Regions from separate parts of the Rhodoferax sp. PAMC 29310 genome, predicted to be linked through region 2. Evidence: riboswitches for the same ligand, from Rfam matches in the RefSeq annotation. Region 2 holds a riboswitch; the other holds the start of a gene.
The links. Region 2 has a riboswitch for S-adenosylhomocysteine ahead of metH (methionine synthase). Riboswitches for the same ligand answer to the same signal wherever they lie in the genome.
Positions count from the first base shown of each region.

Region 1: another riboswitch for S-adenosylhomocysteine. It lies ahead of ahcY (adenosylhomocysteinase); the one in region 2 lies ahead of metH (methionine synthase).

Region 1 is NZ_CP072852.1:4,035,445-4,038,863, forward strand. It holds gene J8G15_RS18730 (HAD hydrolase family protein) at 1-235, opposite strand, end outside; gene J8G15_RS18735 (peptide chain release factor 3) at 241-1,872, opposite strand; S-adenosyl-L-homocysteine riboswitch at 2,112-2,205, shown strand; gene ahcY (adenosylhomocysteinase) at 2,285-3,419, shown strand, end outside.
Region 2 is NZ_CP072852.1:2,767,350-2,770,768, reverse strand. It holds gene metH (methionine synthase) at 1-1,356, opposite strand, end outside; S-adenosyl-L-homocysteine riboswitch at 1,381-1,451, opposite strand; gene J8G15_RS12815 (NADP-dependent isocitrate dehydrogenase) at 1,648-3,419, shown strand, end outside.

The DNA.
Region 1 (3,419 bases), 1.3 Mb from region 2:
CCACTGGCCAAGGCGCCACGCCAGCGGCGGCATCACCGCGCGCAAAAGGCTCGCTCCAGCCAATCGGGCGACCTGTGATGGGAATCACATGCAAACCGGCCGCCTTCAAAGCGGCCAGCGCCTTCAGCGCGTCGGGCGTGATCGCACCGTCAGTGGTGAGCGTGTCGTCAATGTCGGTGAACACACCTGTGATCTGGCCCCAGTCTGCGGGTGACCAGTCGGATAGCGGACGCATGTGACTTAGCCTGCCGCCTGCAAGGCCAATCCAGCATGCTCGCGCAGCGGGTGGAAGTGGATTTTGGGGAAGCGCTCTTGGGCCAGGCGCACGTCATAGGGTGAGGTGCACAGGTAGGCCAATGTGTTGGCCGCGTCGCGGGCCATGCGCATGGGGTAAGCATCGCAAAAGGCTTTCAGTTCGGCCGGGGTGTCGGCGGTGATCCAGCGGGCGCCGGTGTACTGGCAGCCTTCCAGTCGAATGTCGGCGTCGTACTCGCCCTTGAGGCGGTGCTGCACCACTTCAAACTGCAACTGACCCACGGCACCCAGCAACATGTTGCCGCCGACTTCCGGGCGGAACACCTGAATCGCGCCTTCTTCGCCCAACTGGGCCAAGCCCTGCTGCAACTGCTTGGTGCGCAAGGGGTTGCGCAGCACCACGGTCATGAACAGCTCGGGGGCAAAGAAGGGCAGGCCGGTGAACTGTAGGTTCACGCTGCCGTCGGTGATGGTGTCGCCCAATTGCACGCCGCCGTGGGTGGTAAAGCCCACGATGTCGCCTGCGTAAGCCTCTTCCACCGCTTCACGGCGCTGGCTCATGAAGGTCACCACGCTGGTGGGGCGCAGTTCTTTGCTGGTACGCATCACTTTGAGCTTCATGCCCGGCGTGTACTTGCCCGAGGCCATGCGCACAAAGGCAATGCGGTCGCGGTGGTTGGCGTCCATATTGGCCTGCACCTTGAACACCACGCCAGAAAACGCTGTGTCGTCGGGCTGGATTTCCTTGATCACCGGCTGGCGGTTGACCAGTGCCGAGCTGGTGCGAGAGCGCGGCGAGGGCGACAGGTCCACCAGCGCGTCCAGCACTTCCATCACACCGAAGTTGTTCACACCGGAGCCAAAAAACACAGGGGTCTGTTTGCCGGCCAGGAAGGCGTCGTGGTCCCAGGTTGGTGACGCACCGGTGGCCAGCTCCATGCTCTCCAGCGCCGACTCGTACTCGCTGCCAAAGCGCTTGAGCAAAGTCGCATGCTCGGTCAAGGGGATGGTTGTGAAGTCTTTCGGGCCCCGGTCGCTACCCGGCTCGAACACCGTCATCGCGTTGGTGCGCAAGTTGATGATGCCGCCAAAGGTTTTGCCTTGGCCTACGGGCCAGGTCATCGGCACGCAAGGCATGCCCAGTTCGCGCTCGATCTCGTCCATGATGTCCAGCGGCTCGCGCACCTCGCGGTCCATCTTATTCACAAACGTGATGATGGGTGTGTCGCGCTGGCGGCAGACCTCAATCAGGCGGCGGGTTTGCGCCTCCACGCCGTTGGCGGCGTCAATCACCATCAGGGCCGAATCCACGGCGGTGAGCACGCGGTAGGTATCTTCGGAGAAGTCTTTGTGGCCGGGCGTGTCTAGCAGGTTGATCACATGCTCGCGGTAAACCATCTGCATGACCGAGCTGGCCACGGAAATGCCACGCTGCTTCTCAATTTCCATCCAGTCGCTGGTGGCGTGGCGGGTGGCTTTGCGAGCTTTGACGGAGCCGGCGATCTGGATCGCACCTGAAAACAGCAATAATTTTTCAGTCAGCGTGGTCTTACCCGCGTCGGGGTGAGAAATGATCGCAAAAGTGCGGCGGCGGCGAGTTTCGGCGGTATAGGACACAGGAATTCCAGAAGAGTGCAGAGCGCGAACACGCCAGCGGTGTCACGCATGCGGGCGAGCGCCCGGGTTGACAGATTTTACCGGAGGGCGCCAGTCGAGCGACTTTGACGGTGGGGTCGCAGCCAACGCGTGCATGTTTTGAGGGAGGCCACTGAAATTTGGACTCAACCAGGGGCGAGGTGCGGGTACGCCGGCTTGACCCGTGCCCAGAAACGCCTGACCAGCCTATAATGGCAGCCGTATCCGAGGAGCGTTGCAGTTCACCTAGCGTGAATGAGGCTCGGAGCACACCCAGGCAACCAGCTAGGGATGTATCAACGGCGCTCACCCACTGGTCTTTTGGGTGAGTTCATCCCCCTGGAAGTTGGGCTCAAGAGCCAGTGGTTGTACAAAACTCAATTTGGAGTCAACCGTGGCTAAAACATCACCGTCCGTCAAGAATACCGATTACATCATCGCCGACATCGGCCTCGCTGCCTGGGGACGCAAGGAACTGAACATTGCCCAGACCGAAATGCCCGGTCTGATGGCGATTCGCGAAGAGTTCGCAAAAGAGCAGCCCTTGAAGGGCGCTCGCATCACGGGGTCACTGCATATGACCATTCAGACTGGCGTGCTGGTTGAAACCCTGCAGGCCCTGGGTGCTGAAGTGCGTTGGGCATCTTGCAATATCTACTCCACCCAAGACCACGCGGCAGCCGCCTTGGTTGAGGCCGGCACCCCCGTGTTTGCCTACAAAGGCGAGTCGCTGGATGACTACTGGGATTACACCCATCGCATTTTTGAGTTCACCGGTAAAAAGGGCACCAAGGCCGAAGGCCCGAACATGATTCTGGACGACGGCGGCGACGCAACTTTGCTGATGCACCTGGGCGCCAAGGCCGAGACCGACTTGTCGCTGCTGGACAAGCCTGGTAGCGAAGAGGAAATTTGCCTGTTCAACGCAATCAAAGCCAAATTGAAGCTGGACCCGACCTGGTACAGCCGCCGCCTGAAAAACATCATCGGCGTCACGGAAGAAACCACCACAGGCGTATTGCGTTTGAACGAGATGTCGGCCAAGGGTGAGCTGGTGTTGCGCGCGATCAATGTCAATGATTCGGTCACCAAGAGCAAGTTCGACAACCTGTACGGTTGCCGCGAATCGTTGGTAGATGCGATCAAGCGCGCCACCGATGTCATGATCGCTGGCAAGGTGGCGCTGGTCGCCGGCTACGGCGACGTGGGCAAAGGCTCCGCTCAAGCCCTTCGCGCCCTGAGCGCGCAGGTCTGGGTGACTGAGATCGATCCCATCAACGCCCTGCAAGCCGCCATGGAAGGCTACAAAGTGGTCACCATGGAATACGCCGCCGACAAGTGCGATATTTTTGTCACCTGCACGGGCAACAAGAACGTCATCACCTACAAGCACATGGACGCCATGAAAGACCAGGCAATTGTCTGCAACATCGGTCACTTTGACAACGAGATTGACGTCACTTCGCTGGACAAGTGCAAGTGGGACGAGATCAAGCCCCAGGTGGATCATGTGATTTTCCCGGCGACCA
Region 2 (3,419 bases):
GAGCACCACGGTCACGATGTTTTTGCCAATGTCGTGCACATCGCCTTTGACGGTGGCAATCACGATCTTGCCTTTGGTACGCACATCGCGCCCGGCGGCCTCGTCCAGGCGCTTTTCTTCTTCAATATAGGGAATCAGGTGGGCGACGGCCTGCTTCATGACGCGGGCGCTTTTCACCACCTGGGGCAAAAACATCTTGCCTTGACCAAACAGGTCGCCGACGATGTTCATGCCGGCCATCAATGGGCCTTCAATCACATGCAGCGGCCGTCCGCCTTTGGCGAGCACATTTTGGTAAGCCTCTTCGGTGTCCACCACGATGAAGTCGGTCACGCCATGCACCATGGCGTGGCTTAGACGCGCCTCTACCGTGGCCGGTTTGTCAGCCGTGCCGCGCCATTCCAGTTTCTTGGTCTCGTCCTTGGCCGCGCCTTTGGCGGTGTCGGCAATCTCGACCAGCCGCTCGCCCGCATCGTCGCGGCGGTTGAGAACCACGTCTTCCACGCGCTCGCGCAACTCGGGTTCCAGGTCGTCATAGACGCCCACCATGCCGGCATTGACGATGCCCATGTCCATGCCCGCCTGAATCGCGTGGTACAGAAACACGGTGTGAATGGCTTCGCGAACCGGGTCGTTGCCCCGAAAGCTGAAGGACACGTTGGACACGCCACCCGACACCTTGGCGCCAGGCAGGTTCTGCTTGATCCAGCGGGTGGCGTTGATGAAGTCCACCGCGTAGTTGTTGTGTTCTTCAATGCCGGTAGCAATGGCGAAGATGTTGGGATCAAAAATGATGTCTTCCGGCGGAAAATCGACCTCGTCCACCAAAATGCGGTAGGCCCGCTCGCAAATCTGAATCTTGCGCTCGTAGGTGTCGGCCTGACCCTGCTCGTCAAATGCCATCACCACGGCGGCGGCGCCATAGCGGCGCAACAGCTTGGCTTGGTGCTTGAACGCGTCCACGCCCTCTTTCATGCTGATGGAATTTACCACCGCCTTGCCCTGCACGCAGCGCAGGCCCGCTTCGATGATGCTCCACTTGGAGGAGTCAATCATGATCGGCACGCGGCAAATGTCGGGCTCGGAGGCAATCAGGTTCAGGAAGCGCACCATGGCGGCCTGGCTGTCCAGCATGGCCTCGTCCATGTTGATGTCGATGATCTGCGCGCCGTTTTCGACCTGCTGGCGTGCCACGCTCAAGGCCTGCTCGTACTCGCCATTCAGAATCATGCGGGCAAAGGCTTTGGAGCCGGTGACGTTGGTGCGTTCACCAATGTTCACAAACAGCGAATCTTCACCAATGTTGACCGGCTCCAGGCCGGACAGTTTCATGGGGGGGACGAGAATTTCAGACATGCGGCTCACCTGTGGATGACAAATTTCAGGTGAGCGTCGTTGGGAATCTCCAAGCCTGACAGGTCGGGCGACCTGCTGCAACGCTCCTTGGAAGGCCTCTATTTTAAGGGGATTGCTTCAATCTCTGCGTTGGGGCGATCTCAGTTTGGAAAAACCACCTGGTTTTTGCTTGATCCAAGCGCCCCGTAAGAAATAACTTTTATGCTGAGAGATAGCCTTTTCGCTTGGTGAAAAGACTATCCCATATAGTGGCACGATAAATTTACTCACATTCCGAAGAGGACGACGACCATGAGCGCATCGAAAATCATCTACACACTCACGGATGAGGCGCCATTGCTGGCGACTTATTCTTTTCTGCCCGTCATTAGGACCTTTGCCGCGCCCGCAGGCATCGACATCGAAGAAAGCGACATTTCCGTTGCCGCCCGCGTGCTGGCTGAGTTCCCGGAGTCCTTGTCGGACGCGCAGAAAGTACCCAAAACACTGGCCGAGTTGGGCAAAAAAACCTTGCTGCCCGAGACCAACATCATCAAGCTACCCAACATCAGTGCCTCCGTGGGCCAGTTGATTGCCTGCATCCGCGAGTTGCAGGGCAAGGGCTATGCGATTCCCGACTTCCCCGAAGACCCGAAAACAGACGACGACAAGGCGGTTCGTGCGCGCTATGCAAATTGCATTGGCAGTGCCGTGAACCCGGTGTTGCGCGAAGGCAATTCGGATCGCCGCGCGCCCAAGGCCGTCAAGGAATACGCGCGCAAGAACCCGCATTCGATGGCGCCGTGGAGCCAGGCCTCCCGGTCACACGTTTCGCACATGCACCATGGCGACTTCTACCATGGCGAAAAGTCCATGACGCTGGACAAGGCCCGTGATGTCAAGATGGAACTGATCACCACCAGCGGCAAGACCCTGGTGCTCAAGCCCAAGGTGTCGCTGTTGGCCGGCGAGATCATTGACAACATGTTCATGAGCAAGAAGGAGCTGGTCGTCTTTTACGAGAAAGAAATTGACGACGCCTACAAGACCGGCGTGATGTTCTCGTTGCACGTCAAGGCCACCATGATGAAGGTGTCGCACCCCATCGTGTTTGGTCACTGCGTGAAGATTTTCTACAAGGATGCCTTTGCCAAGCACGGCGCCTTGTTTGACCAGATCGGTGTGAACGTCAACAACGGCATGGCCAACCTGTACGACAAGATCGCCACGCTGCCGCAATCCACCCGCGAAGAAATTCAGGCCGATTTGCACGCGTGTCACGCCAACCGTCCTGAGTTGGCCATGGTCGATTCGGCCAAGGGCATTACCAACTTCCATTCGCCCAACGACATCATTGTGGACGCCTCCATGCCCGCCATGATTCGCAATGGCGGCAAGATGTGGGGTGCCGACGGCCGCCTGAAAGACGTGAAGGCCGTGATGCCCGAGTCCACCTTTGCGCGCATTTACCAGGAGATGATCAACTTCTGCAAATGGCACGGCAACTTCGACCCCAAGACCATGGGCACCGTGCCCAACGTGGGCTTGATGGCCCAGCAGGCCGAAGAATACGGCTCGCACGACAAGACCTTTGAAGTCGCTGAAGGCGGCGTCGCCAACATTGTGGACCTCGCCACCGGTGAAGTGCTGCTGTCGCAGAACGTGGAGATGGGCGACATCTGGCGCATGTGCCAGGTCAAAGACGCACCGATTCGCGACTGGGTCAAACTGGCCGTCAACCGTGCCCGCAATTCCGGCATGCCCGCCGTGTTCTGGCTGGACCCGTACCGCCCACACGAGGCAGAGCTGATCAAGAAGGTTGATGTCTACCTCAAAGAGCACGACACCACGGGTCTGGACATCCAGATCATGTCGCAAGTGCGTGCCATGCGCTTCACGCTGGAGCGCGTGAACCGGGGTTTGGACACCATTTCAGTGACCGGCAACATCCTGCGCGACTACCTGACCGACTTGTTCCCCATCATGGAGCTGGGCACCAGCGCCAAGATGTTGTCCATCGTGCCGTTGATGGCCGGTGGTGGCATGTTCGAAACGGGTGCGGGCGGCTCGGCCCCCAAGCACGT